Regions from separate parts of the Streptomyces sp. NRRL S-920 genome, predicted to be linked through region 2. Evidence: riboswitches for the same ligand, from Rfam matches in the RefSeq annotation. Region 2 holds a riboswitch; each other region holds the start of a gene.
The links. A riboswitch is a leader RNA that binds a small molecule or an ion and turns the genes downstream of it on or off. The one in region 2 is predicted to bind cyclic di-AMP.

Region 1 (7,157 bases), on a different contig from region 2:
CGCGCTCGGCTCGATGCGCGCCCGCGCGTTGGCCCGCGACTACGCCTCGTACACCTGGGGAAAGGCCGCGGCCCGCACGGTCGTGGAGTACGAGATGTACGCGACGTCGCTCGCGTTCCTGCGCCACCGGGGCCGGCGCGGCAGGGCGGGCCCCGACTTCGTCGTACGCGAACGGGAGCTGCTCGAAAAGCTCTGGGAGCGCCGCGAACCGGCCCGCCCCGCCCTGGCCTACGCGGCCCGCGCGACGGCCCCGGTCATGCTCCCCATGCCCATGCCCGCGCCCATGCCGTACGCCGGGCACGGGTACGCGTACGGGTACCCGGGTCACCCCCAGGCCCCGTACGCGCAAGCTCCGCCCCTCCAAGCCCCGTACGTCCAAGCCCCGTACAACCCCTACCGCTCGTAGCCGCCGCTAGGCCGAAGCCGCCGTGAGCGCCGCGGTCTCCGTCTCCGTCAGTTCCACGTCCGCCACCGCCAGCAGGGCCGGCAGCTGCTCGACCGTGCGTGCGGAGGCGATCGGTGCCGCGACGGTGGGCTGTGCCGCCAGCCAGGCGAGCGCCACGGTCGCGACCTGGACGCCGCGCTCCGCCGCGATCGTGTCGAGCGCGGCGAGGACTCGGTCGCCCCGCTCGCTGCCCACGTACTCCTCGACCCGGCCGCTGCGCGCGCTCTCCACCCGTGCGCCGGGGCGGTACTTGCCGGTGAGGAAGCCGGACGCGAGCGCGAAGTAGGGGACGGCCGCGAGGCCGGAGCGGGAGGCGACCGCCTGGAGCGGGCCCTCGTAGGTGTCGCGGGAGACGAGGTTGTAGTGCGGCTGGAGCGCGACATAGCGCGCGAGGCCCTCGCGGTCGGAGAAGTCGAGGGACTCCTGGAGCCGCTCGGGGCTGATGTTGGAGGCGGCGATGGCGCGCACCTTGCCGGCCTCGACCAGCTCGTCGAGCACCCCGATGACCTCCTCCACCGGGACCGACGGGTCGTCGTAGTGGGTGTAGTAGAGGTCGATGTAGTCGGTGCCCAGGCGGCGCAGTGACGCGTCGGCGGCCCTCTTGACGGTGTCGGCGGCGAGCCCCTTGTACTCGGGGTGGGCGCCCACCTTCGTCGCGATGACGACGTCGGAGCGGTTGCCGCGCTCGGCCAGCCACTCGCCGATGACGGTCTCGGACTCGCCGCCCTTGTTGCCCTCCACCCAGTGCGAGTAGGCGTCGGCGGTGTCGATGAAGTTGCCGCCCGCCGCGGTGTAGGCGTCGAGGACGGCGAAGGACGCGGTCCGGTCGGCGGTCCAGCCGAAGACGTTGCCGCCGAGGGCGAGCGGGAAGACTTCGAGGTCGGATCCGCCGAGGGTACGAAGAGGAGTCATGCATTCCTCAACGTCCTTGCCGGAAAACGAATTCCGGGAACTCCCCCAAGGGAACGTCAAGTCCGCCCTACGGGACCGCTCAGGGGTTGAGGCCCTTGCTCCGCAGCCAGGCCAGCGGGTCGATGGCGGCGCCGCCGGAGGTGCGGACTTCCAGGTGGAGGTGGGGCCCGGTGACATTGCCGGTCGCGCCGACGCGGCCGATGACGTCGCCCGTGCTGACCTTCTGCCCGACGCTCACGTTGAGGGAGGACTGGTGGCAGTACCAGACCTCGGTGCCGTCCGACAGCTCCAGGACCGTGCGGTAGCCGTACGCGCCCGCCCAGCCGGCTTCCTTGACGGTGCCGGTGTGCACGGCCTTGAGCGGGGTACCCGTCGGCGCAGCGAAGTCGAGACCGGTGTGCTGACCGGAGGACCACATCGAGCCCGAGTCACCGAAGTGCGAGGTCAGGGTGTACGAGGAGGTGGGGATGGCGTAGCTTCTCGCGAGCTTGGCGCGACGCTCGGCCAGGGCCTTGGCCTTGCGGGCCTCCTCCTCCTTCTTCTTCTTCGCGGCAGCCTTGGCATCGGCCTTGGCGTCGGCCTCGCGCTTGGCTTCCTTCTGCTGGGCGGCGGCCTCCTCGGCGGCCTTCTTGGCGGCGGCCTCCTCGGCAGCGGTCCGCACCGCGTCGTCCGCCTGGTTCTGCTGGCTCTCGGCCTGCTGCATGATGCGGGCGCGCAGGGCCTCGCCCGCGTCGGAGGTGCCCTGCCCCGCGTCGGCGGTGGTCATACCGGCGGTCGTGAGCGGAGCGCCGGCGGGGACGGCATCGGAGCCCGCGGCGTCCGGCGCGTCGTCGGATATCAGGGAGCCCACGCCCGGAAGGGACTTGGCCTCCGGCAGCGAGTCGGTGACGGCGCCCAGGTCGGGCATCGATATGGAGACCGGGGGCTTGCCGTCCTGCGCGGTGGCGATGCCGCCCGCGCCGACGGCGGCGATGACGCCGACGCCCAGCACGGTGGAGCTGCGGGCGAGCCCGCCGCCGCCCTTCTTGTGCACACGGTGCCTGCCGCGGACGGGACGGACGGACTCCTCAGTGGGATTCCATTCCTCCCAGGTCTCCTGGTCGTACCCACCGAAATCGTCGTCGTTCGGTATGTACACGGCTTGGGGGGCAGGCCGGTTGGACGCCACTGGGGCGCACTCCTTTCCTTCCTTCTCGCCTACCGGGTTAGCTGACGGGTTCGGAGCAGGAAGGTCTCCTACGAACAGCTGGCACGGATGCACAGATGCCCGATTCACCCCAAGTTGGTGGTTCCCCGGCTCCCTTGCGGGATTAGGCGTGTGCGCACGGAGCCGCCTCTAGTGACGGCTGGGACGACCGTGCTGCGTTATCGAACGTTAATAGACAGGGGGTCCGTATTCCAAGCTGTTCCGGTTGATCGTTAACGCGGACCCCCGCCCACCCGCCACCGGAACTTCACATTCCCTTGACAGGACGTCAATTGTTCTGCGGAGCGGTGCACTTCAGTCACGGCCGGTGACCTCGGCGTCCCCGGCCGTCGGCCGCCGCACCGCGAGCAGCGCCATGTCGTCCGTCGCCGCGCCCCCGGTGTGCCGCCGTACCTCCTGCGCGAGCGCGGCGAGCAGCGCGTGCGGCCCCTCGCGGCCGGGGAAGATCCGCCCGCCGAGCCGGGTCGCGGGATCGTAGAACTCCCCCGCGGCGTCCCGCGCCTCCGAGAGGCCGTCTGTGTAGAAGAGCAGCATCGCGCCGGGCGGGAACTCCGACTCGTCCGCCCGGTCCGGCCAGAACCCCAGCTCACCCATGCCGAGCGGCAGCGCGGGCTCGCTCGCGGAGAGCACGCACAGCCGTCCGTCGCCGCGCAGCAGCAGGGGCGCCGGGTGCCCTCGGTTGACCAGCCGTACGGCCCCTTCGCCGTGCCGGATCTCCGCGAGGACGGCGGTGGTGAACCCCTCGAAGGCGTCGAGCCCGTCCCGCCGCATGCCTTCCCGCGCGAGCGCCCGCTCCAGGCGCTCCGCCACGGCCTCCAACGTGGCCTCCTGCTCGGCGGCCTCCCGGAACGCCCCGATGACGACGGCGACGGCCGCCACCGCGCCCATGCCCTTCCCCCGTACGTCCCCGACGACGAGCCGTACGCCGTGCGGGGTGTCCTGTACGGCGTACAGATCACCGCCGATGAACGCGTCGGCCTGCGCGGCCTCGTACCGCGCCGCGATGTCGAGCCCGCCGATGCGGGGGTCCGGCTGCGGCAGGACGGCGCGCTGGGTGGCCTCGGCGATGGAGCGGGCGGTGGCGAGGCGGTCGTATCCGCGGTGGATGACGCGGTTGATGACGATCGCGAGGGCGGCGACGGTCGCCACGGTGACCAGCTCGGTGACGGCCTCGACATGGCTGGTGTTGGTGTTGCCGTAGTGCAGTACGAGGACGGAGACGGAGGCCGCGATGCCCATGAGAACGGTGTGGAGCAGCGAATAGAAGGGGGCCGCGATCAGCGGGGCGGCGGTGAAGAGCGGGGCGGCGGTGAACTCGGCCGGGGTCGAGGCGTCGTACACGATCCCGACGGCCAGGAGCAGGACGGGCAGGGCGCGGACGAGGGCCCGCTCGTGCGCGGTGGTCCCGCCGCCCATTCCGCCACGCTGCCCCACCGCTTGTCTCCCGCCGAGTCCGCGCCCATCACCGCGCCGCACTCAGGCTTCCCGGAGCGGGGTGCGGGGGCGACCTGGTGGGGGCCGAGCGGGTTACGCACGTCCTGGGTGCCGCACGCCCTCTTGGCACACGGGGCCGGAAAACACCCAGGGCCGGAAGCGATGAACGCTTCCGGCCCTGGGTCTTCAGTAGCGGGGACAGGATTTGAACCTGCGACCTCTGGGTTATGAGCCCAGCGAGCTACCGAGCTGCTCCACCCCGCGTCGGTAAACACAACTGTACGGCATCCAAAGGGGTGAAGCGAACCACCGCTCCGGGGGGCCCGCCCGCGCCGGGCCGGAAGCCGGCGGACATCGCCTCGGTGGGGGGCCGCTGCCGGTCCTGTCATGCCGGGGCGAAGCACTCCACGGGGTTGAGGTAGGGAAGGGCTTCGAGCGGCTGGTCGGTGAAGAAACGGTCCATCAAGTCGGCCAGATCGGTGTCGCGCTCGATCTGCACCAGGTGGTCGGAGTCCTTGATCGTGGCGAACCGGGCCCCGAGCCCCTCGGCGACGCGGCGGCCGACGGGAGGGGGCGTGATGGAGTCGTGCTCGCCGGTGAACACGAGGGCGGGAGCGGTGATCACCGGCTCGGGCAGACTCCACGCGTGCGACAGGAGACGCTCGTGGTGGGTGACGTCCATGGCGAGTTCACGCGCGGTGAGATGGGCGAACCTCTGCCGCATCAGGCGAGCCACGGCAGCCCGTCGCCGCACGAACCCATGCTCGGGCGGTGACATGAACTGCTCGACCATGTCCTGGGCCACATCGTCGAGCAGGCCGTCGTCCACCATGCGGCGCCATCGGTGCGCGGAGGCGATGTACTCGGGGGAGATCTCCTGGGCGGTTCCCCCCAGCATCAGACGCGTGACCCGATCCGGGTGCCGTTGGGCAAGGCGCAGCGCGATGGCGGCTCCGAAGCACGCGCCGAATACGTTGACCGGTCCCAGCGAGAGCGCGTCGACGGCGTGGCGGACGGTGTCGGCGAGAAAGTCGATGCCGTGTTCGACCGGGAGGGGATCGGCGTCTCCGTAGCCGGGCAGTTCCAGGGTCAGCATGCTGCTGTGCGACAGGAGCACCCGCTCGTACCGCAGCCAGGAGAACCGATCCTGCGAGGAACCGCCCAGGACGACGACGGGTTCGGTCGCGCAGCCGCCCGCCGTGGCCAGGCGGGCCACGTACCGGAAGCCGCGGAAGTGCAACTCATGTTCTGTCACGTGCACGTCGATGCTCTGGGACATCCGCCCTGTATATCGACGGCCGGACGGCCGACACGGCATTTCACCGCCGGTTTGGTCCTTTCGAGCGTTACGCCGTGCTCGTCGGGGCTGTCGGAGGTGTTCCCCCGCACGGTCGACGGGCGCCATGTCCATACTCGGCCGCATGCGACTGCTGCTGGTGACGTGGGGCTCGACGGGTGACGTGGCCCCCTATGTCGGGCTGGGCGTACGCCTCGTCGCCGCGGGACAGGAGGTGGTGGTCGCCACCTCCGAACGTCACGCGCCCAGGTTCCGCCTCCACAACATGCCGGTCCACGTTCTTCCGCTGGCCCGGCAGGAGGAGTCCGCGCTGGCTGCCGACCGTTTCGACCGGTGGCAGAGCCCCGCCCGGCTGCGGCGCAGGAAGCGCAACGCCCAGGACATCGCCCAAGTGATGGCCCGCGGCGTTCTCGAAGCGACCGGGCAGGGCGTGGACGCGATCCTCGCCCATCCTCTGGCGCACCCGGTATGCGCCGTGATCGCCGAGGGGACGGGCCTGCCCTGTACCGGAATCTACACAGCGGCCCCCGGAATGCTCCTGCCGCGACTGAGCGCGGCCCCCGCCTTGTCGCCCCACGGCTACCGGCTCGCCGAGACCCTGACGCGGGCCGCCATGAGCCCGCTGTACGCTCCGGCTCTTTCCTGGGTCCGCCAGGAACTGGGAATGCGGCGCGGAATGGGTTACGGAGTGGGCCGCGGAATGGGCCGCCCGCCCGCTGAAGTACTGCGCCACCGGCGCGTGTTGCACGGATACAGCAGCGCCCTGCTGCCGAAGGGCCACCGATTGCCGGACGGCCATGCGTGCGTGGGTTACTGGTGGCCGGCCCGGGACCCTCACTGGCGCCCCGACGAACGCCTGCTCGATTTCCTCGCCTCGGGTCCGGCTCCCGTGTACTTCGGATTCGGCAGCGTCTCTCCCGGTGACGCGGAGCGGCTGAGCGACACCATCAGGGACGTGGTGCGCAGGCTGGGCGTACGCGCGGTGGTGCAGGCCGGCTGGCAGGGCCTGGACGTCTCCGCCGATGACGTCCTGACCATCGGCGAGTGCCCTCACGACTGGCTCTTTCCCCGCATGAGGGCCCTGGTGCACCATGCCGGACCCGGCACCGCGGGAGCCGGCCTGAGAGCCGGGGTCCCCGCCGTGCCCGTACCCCTAGCCCTCGACCAGCCCTTCTGGGCCCACCGCCTGACGTCCCTGGGCCTGGCCCCCACCAGCCTCCCCGCTCGCCGGCTGACGGCACGGAAACTGGCCGGGGCGTTGCGTACGACGCTGTACGACGATCAGTACCGTGCCCGGTGCGCCAGGCTTTCAAAGGTCATCGGCGCCGAGGACGGGGCGGCTAGCGTGCTGGGCTCGCTGGCGAGGGCCTGAGGGCGGCCTCAAAGACCGACGAACTACGCCCAGTTGGGCACCTCAGCGTCGGAGTCCACGCGGTTCTGGTAGCTGACCGCTCGGCTCCGGGCACGGCGCCTCCGGTACGCGGGCGCGCAAGGGAGCCGTCGTCGTACTGGGATCAGCCCTTCTCCCCCATGGCCGCATGCAACCACTCCAGGGGAGTCTGCGCGAGCAGTTCATCGGCCAACCGCTGCCCCGACGCCGTGACGATGCGTGCGCGACTGTTGTCGATCCACCGCTGAGCGCTGGTGTACCCCTGGGCCCTGTACTCCAGGCCCTGAAGCATGCACTCCAGCTTGTCGGCGTCCCGTGCGCAGATGGCCTCGGGCGATTCCTGGGCCTCGTACTCGGCGACCAGGGCGCGCACGGCGGTGCGCAGGACCTCCGGCATGCCGGCCGTCTGGTCAGCGGTCACCGCCTCGTGGTCTCCGGGCGCGGCGTACTTCTTACCCAGGTGATTGACGTC
Region 2 (7,157 bases):
GCGTCCGCGCCCGCGCCCCGCAGCCGCTCCGCCTGACCGTCGGAGAGCAGGCCGAGGCAGGCGCACACCTCGACGCCCTCGTTCTGTTCCTTGACCGCCGCGATGGTCTCCGCCACCCGGTCCACGTCACGATCGGTGGGCCCGCGGCCGCTGGCCACCAGGCAGACCCGCTTCGCGCCACCCGCGACGCCGGCCGCGGCGGCCTGCGAGGCCTCGTCGGGCTTCAGCCACGTGTACTTGAGAATCTCGGCCTTCGACCCGAGCCGCTGCGAGCAGTACGAGCAGTCCTCGGGGCACAGGCCCGACTTGAGGTTGACCAGATAGTTGAGTTTCACCCGTCGCCCGAACCACTGCCGCCGCACCTTTCCGGCGGCGGCCACTACGTCCAGGAGTTCGTCGTCGGAGGTGGCCAGTACGGCCAGCGCCTCTTCGCGGGTCGGCAGTTCGCGCCGAAGCCCCTTGTCCACCAGCGTGTTCAGCAGATCCATGGCGCTGATCCTTACGCACAGCAGGCGCCCCGGCCAAGGAGAGTTCGTACAACAGAACCGGTTTGAGGTGTGGGTATTGCCACATACTGGCCAGATGGCAAGACCGCTAGGGTCTGTGCAATGTCTACAAACAGGCACCCCGTGACTCCGGCGCCGGGTCCGTCCGGCGCCGCGTGTGCGCCGCCGTCGACGCGCGCGCCGTTCGACTGGATCGACGAGCAGGCGCGCCTGCGCGCCGACGCCGGACTCGTCCGCACGCTGCGTCCGCGCGCCGCGGCCGCGGGCGGCCTCCTCGATCTGGCGAGCAACGACTACCTGGGCCTGACCCGCCACCCGGAGATCACCGACGGCGCCGCCGCGGCGGCCCAGCGGTGGGGTGGCGGCGCCACCGGCTCGCGGCTCGTCACGGGGTCCACGGAGCTGCACGCCGAGCTGGAGCGGGAACTCGCCGAGTTCTGCGGCTTCGAGGCGGCGCTCGTGCTCTCCTCGGGGTACGCGGCCAACCTCGCGGCGGTCACCGCGCTCGCCCCGCACGGCTCGCTGATCGTCTCCGACGCGGGCAACCACGCCTCCTTGATCGACGGCTGCCGCCTCGCGCGCGGCGCCACCCAGGTGGTGCCGCACACCGACCCCGAGGCGGTGCGCAAGACGCTGGAGGGCCACGAAGGCCCCGCCGTCATGGTGTCCGACTCGGTGTTCTCGGTGGACGGCGACGCCGCACCGCTGGCCGAACTGGCGAACGTATGCCGGGAGTTCGGCGCGGGGCTCATCGTCGACGACGCCCACGGGCTCGGTGTGCTGGGCGACGGCGGCCGGGGCGCCCCGCAGGCCGCCGGGCTGGCGGGCGCCGCCGACACGGTGGTCACCGTCACCCTCTCGAAGTCCTTCGGCAGCCAGGGCGGCGCCGTGCTCGGACCCGCCAAGGTCATCGACCATCTGGTGAACGCCGCGCGGACCTTCATCTTCGACACGGGGCTCGCGCCCGCGGCGGTGGGCGCCGCGCTCGCGGCCCTGCGGCTGCTGCGCCGCGAGCCCGAACGCGCGGCTCGCGCGCGCCAGGTCGCCGCTGAGCTGCATCGACTCCTCACGGCCGAGGGTCTGTCGGCGGTACGCCCCGACGCCGCCGTCGTCTCCGTACGCGCGCCGTCACCGGAGTCGGCCGTGCGCTGGGCCGCCGACTGCCGGGCCGCGGGCCTGGCGGTGGGCTGCTTCAGGCCGCCATCGGTGCCGGACGGGATTTCGAGGCTGCGGCTGACCGCCCGCGCGGATCTCACCGGCCCACAGATCGCCGATGCCGTACGAGTGATCAGCCGCGCCGCGCCCCGATGAGACGGCCGACGGTCCGGCCCGCGCGGGGCCGGACCGCGCTCACCGGAGGCTGTCGACGAACGTCTCCCAGGGACCGGGGGAGAACAGCAGGGCGGGCCCCGCGGTGCTCTTCGAGTCGCGCACGGCCAGCAGGCCGCTCAGCGTGCCGGAGTCGAGCGTGGCTGTCTCGACACAGTTGTTCATTCCATTGCTGCGGCTGCTGCGCTGCCACCGCGCGCCCTGAAGGGTGGTGCTTGAAGGTACGTACCGAGGCATTGCGGTCATGGTGCCTCCTTACGCGCCGTCGTATAGCCCGGCGATGAATTCCTTTGAGTCCTCGGGGGAAAGCGCCTGTTCCTGAAGGGAGTTGAAGGCCTCCGTGTACGCCTGGAGGTCTTCTTTCCGTTCCAGGTAGAGGCTACTCGTCAAGTGGTCGAGAACAACCACATCCAGATCAGCAATGTTCCGAAAAGAGAACATAACGAAAGACCCGATGAGACCCACATGCTCTCCGGAGGCGAACGGCAGCACCTGAAGTCGCACCTGCGGCAACATCGCCACCTCCTGTAACCGTGCGAGCTGCCGCGCGAGGACTCCGGGACCGCCCACGGGTCGGCGCAAAACCGCCTCGTCCAGGACCACGCTCAGCCGCAGCGGCGGGTCCGCGCGCAGCACGTCCTGCCGGGCCAGGCGCACCTCCACCAGCGAGTCGACCTCCTTCTCGGAGAGCCCGCCGAGCGCGGCCCGGGTCACCGCGCGCGCGTACTCGGGGGTCTGGAGGAGGCCGGGGACCACCGAGGTCTCCAGGGTGCGCATCCAGCCGGCCTGCGCCTCCAGGCTGATGAAGTCGCGGTAGGCGGCGGGCAGCAGGTCACGGTAGGCCTTCCACCAGTGGTGACGCCCCGCGGTGCCGGTCTCGTCGGTCCCGGCCAACGCCACGAGCAGCTCGCTGAGGTGGGGGTCCCGCACCTCGTACGCGTCGAGCAGGAGGCGTACATCCGTGGCCTTCACGCCGCTGCGGCCGGTCTCGATCCGGCTCACCTTCGACTGGTGCCAGCCCACCTTCGCGGCGGCCTGGCTGCTGGTGAGGCCCGCGAGGCCGCGCAGCGCGCGCAGTTCGGCGCCGAGTCGGCGGCGGCGCACCGCGGGGCCGTGCTGCATGTCCGTCTCCTTCCGGACCGAGCCGTCGGGCGTCCCGGCGGCGGAGCGGGGGACAAAGGCGACAGTAGAGGAAGTGCCGCCCCTACGCCCAAATACGGTCGGCCGTAGCAGAGTTCACCGCTTCGAGCGACAGATATATGCACATCTCGGTGGATCGCCACCCGTGACCGGTTAAGGAGTGGGACGCTGGCCTGAAGCACCAGTCCGGGGCCGTCCTCGGGTCATCCGCTACGAGTTCGGAGACCGGCCCCGGTGGGAAAGGGACAGCGTCGCCATGGCAGATCACCAGGAAGCATCCGTCACTCTGCCGAGCGATCCCGCCTCGGTCTGCGCCGCCCGGAAATACGTGGCGAACGTCCTCATGGAATGGGGCCTGCCCGGTGACGCCGAGGTGGGGGACACCATCAGACTCATCGTCTCCGAGCTGGCCACGAACGCCGTGCAGCACACCCGCGGGCAGTCGCCCACCTTCACCGTGGACGTCGAGCTTGACCGGGACGAGCAGCTGCGGATCGGCGTCACCGACAGCCACCCGCGCTATCCGAAGCGGCTTCCGGCCGCCGTCCAGCAGGACAACGGCCGCGGCATGGTCATCGTCCGCTGGCTCACCGCCGAGTGCGGCGGCAGGCTCTCGGTCAGCCCCACCGAGGAGGGCGGCAAGACCGTGTGGATCGCCCTGCCCTGGACGGTCCCCGTCCAGCACCGGCACCGCGACCCGGCGCGCTGAGCGCGGGACGTCCCCGGCTCAGTTCGGACTCGCCGAGCGCCCGAACGCCCCGCGCAGCAGCGCCCGGAAGGAGTCCGCCGCCGCGTTCGACTCCTCGGCGCGGTAGCTGACGGAGATGGTCCGCCGCAGGTCACCGGGGTCGAGGAGCCGCATACCGACGGGCGTCGACGCGGTGCGCGCCACCATCTCGGGCACCACGGCGACCCCGAGCCCCGCGCTGACCAGGGCGCAGACCAGGACGTAGCCCGGCGTGCCGACGACCACGGAGGGGGTCGCACCGGCCCGCGCGAGAGCCCGCTCCACGGCATGCCGCGGCGGGTGGTCGGGCGCCATGCTGATCAGTGGCTGCCCGGCCAGCTCGGCCGGCGGCAGCCGGGACGTCCCGCTCGTCAGGGCGTGCCCCGGCTGGGTCACCAGGACCAGCTCCTCCACCAGGACCGGCTCGGCCGACACCCCGGAGGGCAGCGGCAAGGGGTCGGCGGGCTCGTAGGTGTGGGTGAGGGCCAGGTCGATCTCGCCCGCCGCCACGGCCGCCACACCGAAGGGCGGTTCGTGGTCGGTCACCGTCAGCTCCACCTCCGGATGGGCCCTGCGGAAAGCCGTCAGGACGGGCGGCAGCAGATGGATGCCCGCGGTCTGGAAGGTGCCCACGCGCAGCCGGCCCCCGGAGAGCCCGGCGAACCGCGCCAGTTCGTGCCGGGCCCGCTCCATCTCGTCGAGCACCCGGCGGGCATGGCCCACGAGAAGCTCACCCGCGCCGGTCAGCCTGGCCCCGCGGTGGTGGCGTACGAGAAGGGCGGCGCCCGCCTCCCGCTCCAGCTTGGCCAGCTGCTGGGAGAGCGCGGGCACGGTGTAGCCGAGGCGCTCGGCGGCCCGGGTGATCGAACCGGCCTCGGAGACTGCGACGAGCGCGGCGAGCCGTGTGGGGTCATACATGGGAACCGCCCTCCGTGCGACGCGCGCCTCGCCGGGCCGCGGGCTAAACGTCTGCTTAAGGCAGACCCAGGATATTGCACATACCCGCTGAAGGCCTCCGCCCGGCAGGCTGGGCGGCATGGACGCACAACTGGTCGCCTTCACCGGGGTCGCCGCGGGCATGGTTGCCGTGCCGGGCGCCGACTTCACCGTCGTCGTACGCAACGCCCTCGTCTCCCGGCGGGCCGGGGTCGCCTGTGCGATCGGCATCGCCGCCGGGCTTCTCGTGCACACGGCGCTGGCGGTCGCGGGGGTCGCGGCGGTGCTCGCGGCCGTGCCCGCGCTCTTCAAGGCGCTTCAAGTCGCCGGCGGGGTCTACGTGCTGTACCTGGCTGTCCGCGCGCTGCGCTCCGCGGCGCGGGCGGGCACCGTGCCGGGCGGCGAGCCGGGCGGTGAGCCGGTGGTGCGGGGCGGAGGTCTGCGCGAGGGCTTCCTCACCAACGCCCTGAACCCGAAGGCGTCCATCACGTTCCTCGGCGTGCTGCCGCAGTTCGTGCCCGAGGGCAGCCCCGCGATGCCCAGGACCCTGCTGCTCGCGGCCATCATCGTGGCGTTCGCCCTGCTGTGGTTCCCGGTCGTGGCGCTCCTGGTGGACCGCCTCGGCGGCCGGCTGCGCGGGCCGCGCGCCGCCCGCACCGCCGAAGCCCTCACCGGCGGCGCGCTCGGCGCGTTGGGTGTGGTGCTCGTCCTCGAACCGCTCCTGGCGTGACGCCGCACGGCCCCTCGGGGAGCGGCCGTGCGGCGTGCGGGGCGCGGCGAGCCGGATCAGCGGACGCGGCCGTACCAGACGCTCTTGGTCCAGATCTTCTCCAGGCGCACTACGGCCCCCTTCTTCGGCGAGTGCCAGATACGGCCGTTACCCGCGTAGATACCGACGTGGTAGACGTTGCGGCCCGAGTGGAAGAACACGAGGTCGCCGTGGGTCCGCTGGGACTTGGCGATGTGCCGGGTCTTGTTGTACTGCGCGGCGGCGGTGCGCGGCAGCTTCTTGCCCGTGCGCTTGAACGAGTACAGCGTCAGGCCCGAGCAGTCGAACCGGTTGGGCCCCGCGGCCCCGTAGCGGTACGGGGAGCCCTTCTTGGACGCCGCGATCTTGAGCGCCTTCGTCCCGTGGGTGGCTGCCTCGGCTTCCGACGTGAGCCCGGGGGCCACGATGGTGCCGCCTACGACGGCGAGCGTGAGAGCCGATGCGGCACCCGTCCTGCCGAGCAGCGACGGAACGTGATTCAGCGCGGTCATGCGTAACCCTTCGTCAGCCGCCTGTGAAGGATGACCTGTCGGGTTCGGGCAGGCGAAGATGCCCGGCCGCGTCGTGCTCTGCGGCTTCACCCCAAGGGCGTCGTCCGGACTTTCCGGACGGGCCCGCCGTGCTTGGGTCCTCCACTCCTGCCGGTGCACCGATGTCGACCGGTCATCCGGGTGGCGGCAGGACTCGGCGTCCGCCCGGATCGCCCCGCCGCTGTGGCGGAGGCTTGTCGTCGGAAGGGATCTTGACCCGAAAACGACTCGAAAACCGAGTCGAAACGGCGTTTTGTGAGGCTACTCACGACTGACCTGTTCGGGTGGACACTGCTGAATTCGACCCGAGCGCGCCTGGTCTGAGGATGGCTCGACCAGCACCGGAACGGTTCATTCCGCCCGCTTCGTGCGCGTCCTGTGCAACTCTCGGCCGCGTGATGACGGGCCACCGGATACGCCAAGTGGGGTAGCCCGACTGGTCCGTTTCAAAACGGACCCGGACGTTCCGAGAGGGCGGAGCGCGTCCGCTCACGGGCGTGTCGGGGGCGGCACGCCGACGCGACCGGTCCGCCGCTCACCGTCCAGGACGCGCAACGCGCGGGCGAGCGTGGCGGCGTGCACCTCGCTCTCGCCCCGCTGGTGCATGAGGGTCAGCGCGTCCCGCAGGGCGGTCGCCCGGCCGACCAGCGCCTGGGCGGCGCGCAGCCCGCCGTAGGTGTGCTCGGCGCGGGCGGGGTTGATCCGGCCGACCAGATCGACGACTTCGAGGTAGCGGTCGATCAACTCCGCCTCGGCGTGGGTCAGTGCGGGCAGCGGCGGCAGTTCGGGTGGCAGCATCCGCGCGTCACCTCGCCCCGCGCGCGTGGAGCGAGGTCTTGCGGCTCGGGATGATCCGGTCCACGAGGCCGTACTCGACCGCGGCGGGCGCGTCGAAGATCTTGTCCCGCTCGATGTCCGCGGTGATCCGCTCCTGGCTCTGGCCCGTGTGCCGTACGAGGAGTTCCGTCAGGAGCCGCCGGGTCCGCAGGATCTCGTCGGCCTGGATCGCCAGGTCGCTTGCCTGGCCCCGCATCGGCTCGGAGACGGCGGGCTGGTGGATCAGCACGCGCGCTCCGGGCAGCGCGTGCCGCTTGCCCGGTGTGCCCGCCGCCAGCAGCACGGCGGCGGCCGACGCCGCCTGCCCCAGACATGTCGTCTCCACATCGCAGCTGACGAACCGCATCGTGTCGTAGATGGCGGTCATCGCGCTGAACGAGCCG
Region 3 (7,157 bases), on a different contig from region 2:
TACATCAGGGCGATGTCGGTGTCCGGGTCCTCGTACCAGTACTGGAGCACGTCGTTGCCGGACACGTCGGCGCGGTTCCCGGAGCCGACGAACGTGGACAGGCCGGCGCCCCGGCGGTGCAGCCCGGACAGCAGCGCGATGCCGATGGCGCCGGACTGGGTGAACAGACCGATGCGCCCGCGCGCGGGGGGCTCGGGAGCGAGCGAGGCGTTGAGCCGCGCCTGGGGCGAGGTGTTGATGACACCGAAGGCGTTGGGGCCGATGAGGCGCATGCCGTACGAGCGTGCCTGGCGCACCAGTTCGCGCTGGCGTCCGCGTCCTTCGGCGCCGCTCTCGCCGTACCCGGCGGAGAGCACCACCAGGCCCTGCACCCCGCGCTCACCGCACTCGGTGACGACCTGGGGCACGCGGTGGGCGGGCACGGCGATCACGGCGAGGTCGACCGGCTCCTCAATGGCCGCCACGGAGCGGTGCGCGGGCACCCCGTCGAGTTCGATGTTTTCGCTGCCCTCGGTGCCCTCGGCGTCCTTGGCGCCCTCGGTGCCCTTGGCGTCCTTGGCGTCATTGGCGAACGCGCTGTTCACCGCGTACAGGCGTCCGGTGAACCCGGCCTCCTTGAGGTTGCGCAATACGCTGCGGCCCACGCCTCCGGGAGTACGGCCCACGCCGATCACCGCGACCGAGCCCGGTGTCAGCAGCCGCTGCACGGAGCGTCCCTCGGCGCGCTGCTCGCGGGCGCGCTGCACGGCGAGCGAGCGGTCGGTGGGCTCCAGGTCGAACTCCAGGCGTACGACGCCGTCCTCGAAGCTGCGCTTCTGCTGGTAGCCGGCGTCCGTGAACACCTTGATCATCTTGGTGTTGGCGGGCAGCACCTCGGCGACGAAGCGCCGGATGCCGCGCTCCCTGGCGACCGCCGCGATGTGTTCGAGGAGCGTGGAGGCCACGCCACGGCCCTGGTGGGCGTCCTGCACGAGGAAGGCGACCTCGGCCTCGTCGGCGGGCGCGCTGGCGGCCATGCCGCGCTCGTCGATGCGGTCGTAGCGGACGGTGGCGATGAACTCGCCGCCCACCGTGGCCGCGAGCCCCACCCGGTCCACCTGGTCGTGGTGGGTGAAGCGGCGCACGTCCTTGGCGGACAGGCGGGGGTAGGGGGCGAAGAAGCGGTAGTACTTCGATTCGTCCGAGACCTGCTCGTAGAAGCTGACCAGGCGGTCCGCGTCCTCGGTGGTGATGGGCCTGATCCGGGCGGTGCCTCCGTCACGCAGCACCACATCGGCTTCCCAGTGGGAGGGATAGTCGTGCCGATCCTGCTGATCCGACGGGGTCTGCATGGGGCCAGGGTACGGGTCGCGGGGCCGTCCGGACCGGGGCAGGCTGGGAGGGGCCGTCGGGCCGGCGGAGCACTCGCGACGGCATGAGACACTGGTCTAGACAAGTGTGAAACACCTGGAAGGGCAGCAACACATGGCTGAGCGCCGCGTCAACGTCGGCTGGGCCGAGGGCCTCCACGCCCGACCCGCCTCCATCTTCGTCCGCGCGGCCACGGCCGCCGGCGTCCCCGTGACGATCGCCAAGGCCGACGGCAACCCGGTCAACGCCGCCTCGATGCTCGCGGTGCTCGGCCTGGGCGCCCAGGGCGGCGAGGAGATCGTGCTCGCCTCCGACGCCGAGGGTGCGGACGCCGCCCTCGACCGTCTGGCGAAGGTGGTCGCGGAGGGCCTTGAGGAGCTTCCCGAGACGGTCTGAACCACGCAGTTCCCTTCGAAGGGCCCACCCTGGAATACGGGGTGGGCCCTTCGTCGATTTGCGGGGCGCCCTTCATTTTCCCGAGAAAGGCAGCGGGCGGACTGATTCGGAAAGCGCGAATAACCGTCTCGGGCAGCATGAATAACCGCGCCCATAAATTTTCGCAGCGACGCTGTGGTCGCACCCTCTTTGTATACGGCGTGGGCGTTAACTCGGGAAACCCGCGGTGTTTACGTCATGTTGCATATCCCTCACGCGGCCGCCCCGCGGTGTCTCACGCCCGCCCCGGGGTGAATGGCGCAATCGGTGCGCGGACGTCGCCCGCTCCGCGTGGCCGGCGGTGAGCGCCCTGGCCCGGTCCGCGTCCCCGCGGGCCACCGCGTCGACGATCGCCGCGTGCTCGGCCCAGGACTCGACCGGCGTGGCCGGGGGCTCGACGACGTACATCCAGGCGATCTTGTGCCGGAGCTGGGTGAGCAGCGTGATGAGGCCGGGGCTGCCGGACGCCTGGGCGAGCGTCTCGTGGAACCAGCCGTCCAGCGAGCGCAGATCCTCCCCCTGACCCTTCCGCGACCGCTGCTGGCCCAGCCGGACGAGGCCGCGCAGGACCTTGAGGTGCGCGTCGGTGCGGCGCTGGGCGGCGCGGGCCGCGGCGAGGGGTTCGAGCAGGGTGCGCAGCTCCAGGAGGTCGGCGGCCTCCTGCTCCGTGGGCTCGGCGACGCAGGCGCCCGCGTGCCGCCGCGTGACGACGAAGCCCTCGGCCTCCAGGGTGCGCAGGGCCTCGCGCACAGGGACGCGCGAGACGCCGTACCGGCGCGCGAGAAGCTCCTCGGCGAGCCGACCGCCCCTTTCGTAGACACCGGAGACAATGTCGTCCCGGATGGCCGTGCATACCGAGTGCGCGGGAATGCGCATGACCGGACCTCCGCCTTAATCCCCGCGAAACGCGGTCGACCGACGCTCGTTCAGCGACTCTATTGCAGGGCATCGGATTTTCCGATGGCGGGTCGGAATCCATGGATATCTTTTGGCCAAAGGCGAACGGGCCGGGAAACGGTCGGTCCGGAAACGACGAAGGCCCCGGCTCGGGAGAGCCGGGGCCTTCGGTGAAGTGCGGGGCGGTCAGACGTTGACGCCGTGCGAGCGGAGGTACGCCACGGGGTCGATGTCCGAGCCGTACTCGGCGCCGGTGCGGGCCTCGAAGTGGAGGTGCGGGCCACTGGAGTTGCCGGTGGAGCCCGAGAGGCCTATCTGCTGGCCCGGGGTGACCGTCTGGCCGACGGTGACGCTGAGGGACGACATGTGGCCGTACTGGGTGTACGTACCGTCGTTCATCTTGATCACGACGTTGTTGCCGTAGGCGCCGCCCCAGCCCGCCTCGACGACGGTGCCGCCGCCGACGGCGTGGACCGTGGTGCCGGACGCGGCGTGGAAGTCGACGCCCGTGTGGCTGCCGGAGGACCACATGGCGCCACCGGTCTGGTAGCCCGTGGAGACGTACGAGCCGGCGATCGGGGAGACGTAGGTGTTCAGGCGCTTGCGCTCGGCCTCGCGGGCGGCGCGCTCCTTGGCCTCGCGCTCCTTCTTGGCCTTCACCTTGGCCTCGGCCTCGGCCTTGCGCTTGTCCTCCGCGGCCTTCTTCTTGGCGGCCGCTTCGGCCAGCTTGGCGGCGGCCGCGTCGTCGGCGGCCTGCCGCTGGGCGGCGGCCTGCGCGTCGATCGTCTCGGCGAGTGAACCGCCGACGGATATCGCCTGGGTGAGCCCGGTGTGCTCGACGGCCGCGTCGTCGGCGGCGGCGAGCGCGGGAGCGGCCATGCCTCCGATGACGCCGGTGGTGGTGAGCGCGGCGACGCCCGCGACGTTCGCAGTGGTGCGGGTGAGGCGGCTGGGACGACGGTGCTTCCCGGTGGCACGGGTGAACGCCATGAAGCGGCTGATCCTTTCCTTCCTTCTCGCCTACCGGGTTAGCTGACGGGTTCGGAGCAGGAAGGTCTCCTACGAGTCCCTCGCCTGACGGCAAGGTGCCCGATTCACCCCAGGGGACATGTGGGTCCCCGGCTCCCCTGGCTCGCGCCGTACGGGGACTCGGCGATGACTGTCCGGTGCCGCGGGTGCGACGTACTGCGTGACGAACAGACGGACTGACGCTAAACGTGCCCTCTGTCAATCGACAAACAGAACGCGACTTTTGTAGCGCACGCCACACGGCAGACAGGCAACCTCCATATGAATTCGGACATATGAGAACCCCGGCGGCCGAAAAGGTCGCCGGGGTCCCGATATGTCCTGCCTGTCACTCAGCCCGTGACCACACTCACTTCGCCGATGCCGAGCGCCTTGACGGGCTCCTCGATCCGTGCGGCGTCCCCGACGAGGACCGTCACCAAGTGGTCCTCCGGGAAGGCGCTCACGACGGCCGCGGTGGCCTCCACGGTGCCGGTCGCCGCCAACTGCCGGTAGAGCTGCGCCTGGAAGTCGTCCGGGAGGTTCTGCTCGACCTGGTCGGCCAGCGTGGCGGCCACGGAGGCGGCCATCTCGAACTTGAGCGGGGCCACACCCACCAGGTTCTGCACCGCCACGTCGCGCTCGGCGTCGGTCAGGCCCTCCGCGGCGAGCGTGCGCAGGACCTTCCAGAGGTCGTCGAGCGCGGGCCCCGTGGACTCCGTGTCCACCGATCCGCTGATGGCGAGCATCGCGGCGCCCGTGCCGTCCGGGGCGGAGCGCAGGACCTGGCTGAACGCCCGTACGCCGTAGGTGTATCCCTTCTCCTCGCGCAGGACGCGGTCCAGACGGGAGGTGAGGGTGCCGCCCAGGCAGTACGTGCCGAGGACCTGGGCGGGCCAGACCCTGTCGTGCCGGTCCGGCCCGATGCGGCCGATGAGGAGCTGCGTCTGGACGGCTCCGGGGCGGTCCACGATGACGACGCGGCCCGTGTCGTCGGCGGTGATCGGCGGCATCGGGCGGGCCTCGGCGGTGCCACCCGTCCAGGTGCCCACGGTGTCCGCGAGGACGGCGTCCGGGTCGGTGCCCGCGAGGTCGCCGACGACCACCAGGGTGGCCGTGGCGGGGCGGACGTGCTTCTCGTAGAAGGCGCGCACCGCGGCCGAGTCGATGGCCGCGACCGTCTCCTCGCTGCCCTGGCGGGGGCGGGACATGCGCGAGGTCGCCGGGAACAGCTGCCTGGACAGCTCCTTGGCGGCGCGGCGCGCGGGGTTGGCGGCCTCGTGCGGGATCTCGTCCAGGCGGTTGCGTACGAGGCGCTCGATCTCGCTGTCCGCGAAGGCGGGGGCGCGCAGGGCGTCGGAGAGCAGGCCGAGCGCCTTCGGGAGGCGGGAGACCGGGACTTCGAGGGAGACCCGGACGCCGGGGTGGTCGGCGTGCGCGTCCATCGTGGCGCCGCAGCGGTCCAGCTCGGCGGCGAACTCCTCCGCGGAGTGCTTGTCGGTGCCTTCGTTGAAGGCCCTCGCCATGATGGTGGCGACGCCGTCGAGGCCCTCCGGCTCGGCGTCCAAAGGCGCCTCGAGGTTGACCTCGACGGCGACGACCTGCTGGCCGGGGCGGTCGCAGCGCAGCACCGTGAGGCCGTTGGCCAGGGTGGAGCGCTCGGGGGCGGGGAAGGCCCACGGCTTGGCCTGGCCGGCCTGGGGCTGCGGGTGGAACTGCATCGTCGCGGCCTCGCTCACTTCGCCGCCTCCTCTTCCTCGTCGGTCTCGTCGGCGCCGTCGGTGGCCGTCACGGGCTCGTACACGAGGACCGCGCGGTTGTCGGGACGCAGGCGGGCCTTGGCGACCTCCTGGACCTCCTCCGCGGTGACGTCCAGGACGCGCTGGACGGCGGTGAGGGCGAGCTGCGGGTCGCCGAACAGGACCGCGTACCGGCAGAGTTCGTCCGCGCGGCCCGCGACCGTGCCGAGCCGGTCGAGCCACTCGCGCTCCAGCTGCGCCTGGGCGCGTTCCATCTCCTCCGGAGTGGGGCCCTCCGCGGCGAACCGGGCGAGTTCCTCGTCGACGGCGGCCTCGATGACCGGGACCTCGACATCGCCGGAGGTCTTCACGTCCAGCCAGCCGAGCGAGGGGGCGCCCGCGAGACGGAGCAGACCGAAACCGGCCGCGACGGCGGTACGGTCGCGGCGCACGAGCCGGTTGTAGAGCCGGGAGGAGTCGCCGCTGCCGAGGACGGTCAGCGCCAGGTCGGCCGCGTCGCACGCGCGCGTGCCGTCCTCGGGGAGGCGGTAGGCGGCCATCAGGGCGCGCGCCGGGACGTCCTCCTCGACGACCTCGCGCAGCTCCTCGCCGATGCGCTCCGGGAGGGAGCCGTCCCGCGGGGGCTGCTTGCCGTCGTGCGAGGGGATCGACCCGAAGTACTTCTCGACCCAGGCGAGCGTCTGCTCCGGGTCGATGTCGCCGACGACCGAAAGCACCGCGTTGTTCGGCGCGTAGTACGTGCGGAAGAACGCGCGGGCGTCCTCCAGGGTGGCCGCGTCCAGGTCGGCCATGGAGCCGATCGGCGTGTGGTGGTAGGGGTGACCCTCCGGATACGAGAGCGCGGTCAGCTTCTCGAAGGCGGTGCCGTACGGGACGTTGTCGTAGCGCTGGCGGCGTTCGTTCTTGACGACGTCGCGCTGGTTCTCCATGGACTCCTCGTCGAGCGCGGAGAGCAGCGAGCCCATCCGGTCGGCCTCGAGCCACAGGGCCAGCTCCAACTGGTGGGCGGGCATCGTCTCGAAGTAGTTGGTGCGCTCGAAGCTCGTCGTGCCGTTGAGCGAGCCGCCCGCGCCCTGGACCAACTCGAAGTGGCCGTTGCCGGGCACCTGCTTCGATCCCTGGAACATCAGGTGTTCGAAGAGGTGAGCGAGGCCGGTTCGCCCCTTGACCTCGTGGCGGGAGCCGACGTCGTACCAGAGGCAGACCGCGGCGACCGGGGTCAGGTGGTCCTCGGAGAGCACCACGCGCAGGCCATTGGCCAGCCGGTGCTCGGTCGCTGTCAGGCCGCCGGAACCGGCCTCGGCTGTGGCCGTGTGACCCATGGGCATGTACGTCCCTTCGATCGCTGGATCGTCGTGATCATCGCTGGGTTCAGAACAATTGCTGCCAGTCCTGCCACTGTATGCAAGCGTGCGGACACCTGACGAAGTTCCCGGTCCGCCCTCGGCGTAGTCAGGAGTGGAGCCGCCGACGCACGGGTCGTGGTCGGCGTTGTCAGTGGGACAGTCCACAATGGTCGGCGTCAGAACCCGCACTTGTTGGTGAAGGAGCCGCAGCAGCGATGGCCCGCCGCAGCACGAAGACCCCGCCGCCCGACGACTCGTTCGAGGAGAAGATCCTCGACATCGACGTCGTCGACGAGATGCAGGGCTCCTTCCTCGAGTACGCGTATTCGGTCATCTACTCCCGGGCCCTGCCTGATGCCCG

Region 1: it holds a riboswitch for cyclic di-AMP, as region 2 does, so the genes downstream of both, IG54_RS0127790 (M23 family metallopeptidase) here and IG54_RS0104260 (C40 family peptidase) in region 2, are expected to answer to the same signal.
Region 3: it holds a riboswitch for cyclic di-AMP, as region 2 does, so the genes downstream of both, IG54_RS0107160 (M23 family metallopeptidase) here and IG54_RS0104260 (C40 family peptidase) in region 2, are expected to answer to the same signal.

The regions. Positions count from the first base shown of each region.
Region 1 covers NZ_JODF01000048.1:20,198-27,354, forward strand. The annotation lists gene IG54_RS0127780 (PrsW family intramembrane metalloprotease) at 1-406, shown strand, start outside; gene IG54_RS0127785 (aldo/keto reductase) at 413-1,357, opposite strand; gene IG54_RS0127790 (M23 family metallopeptidase) at 1,437-2,525, opposite strand; cyclic di-AMP (ydaO/yuaA leader) riboswitch at 2,537-2,684, opposite strand; gene IG54_RS0127795 (PP2C family protein-serine/threonine phosphatase) at 2,859-3,998, opposite strand; tRNA gene IG54_RS0127800 (tRNA-Met) at 4,189-4,262, opposite strand; gene IG54_RS0127805 (alpha/beta fold hydrolase) at 4,384-5,277, opposite strand; gene IG54_RS0127810 (glycosyltransferase) at 5,420-6,667, shown strand; gene IG54_RS0127815 (HD domain-containing protein) at 6,810-7,157, opposite strand, start outside.
Region 2 covers NZ_JODF01000003.1:262,950-270,106, forward strand. The annotation lists gene bioB (biotin synthase BioB) at 1-488, opposite strand, end outside; gene IG54_RS0104230 (8-amino-7-oxononanoate synthase) at 609-1,817, shown strand; gene IG54_RS0104235 (DUF397 domain-containing protein) at 1,857-2,081, opposite strand; gene IG54_RS0104240 (helix-turn-helix domain-containing protein) at 2,091-2,957, opposite strand; gene IG54_RS0104245 (ATP-binding protein) at 3,232-3,684, shown strand; gene IG54_RS0104250 (LysR family transcriptional regulator) at 3,703-4,620, opposite strand; gene IG54_RS0104255 (LysE family translocator) at 4,739-5,368, shown strand; gene IG54_RS0104260 (C40 family peptidase) at 5,425-5,898, opposite strand; cyclic di-AMP (ydaO/yuaA leader) riboswitch at 5,902-6,078, opposite strand; gene IG54_RS0104265 (hypothetical protein) at 6,427-6,735, opposite strand; gene IG54_RS0104270 (ATP-dependent Clp protease proteolytic subunit) at 6,743-7,157, opposite strand, start outside.
Region 3 covers NZ_JODF01000006.1:120,642-127,798, reverse strand. The annotation lists gene IG54_RS0107175 (bifunctional GNAT family N-acetyltransferase/acetate--CoA ligase family protein) at 1-1,331, opposite strand, end outside; gene IG54_RS0107170 (HPr family phosphocarrier protein) at 1,465-1,746, shown strand; gene IG54_RS0107165 (GntR family transcriptional regulator) at 1,954-2,661, opposite strand; gene IG54_RS0107160 (M23 family metallopeptidase) at 2,869-3,672, opposite strand; cyclic di-AMP (ydaO/yuaA leader) riboswitch at 3,685-3,847, opposite strand; gene IG54_RS0107155 (M16 family metallopeptidase) at 4,044-5,429, opposite strand; gene IG54_RS0107150 (M16 family metallopeptidase) at 5,426-6,778, opposite strand; gene IG54_RS0107145 (DNA gyrase/topoisomerase IV subunit A) at 7,012-7,157, shown strand, end outside.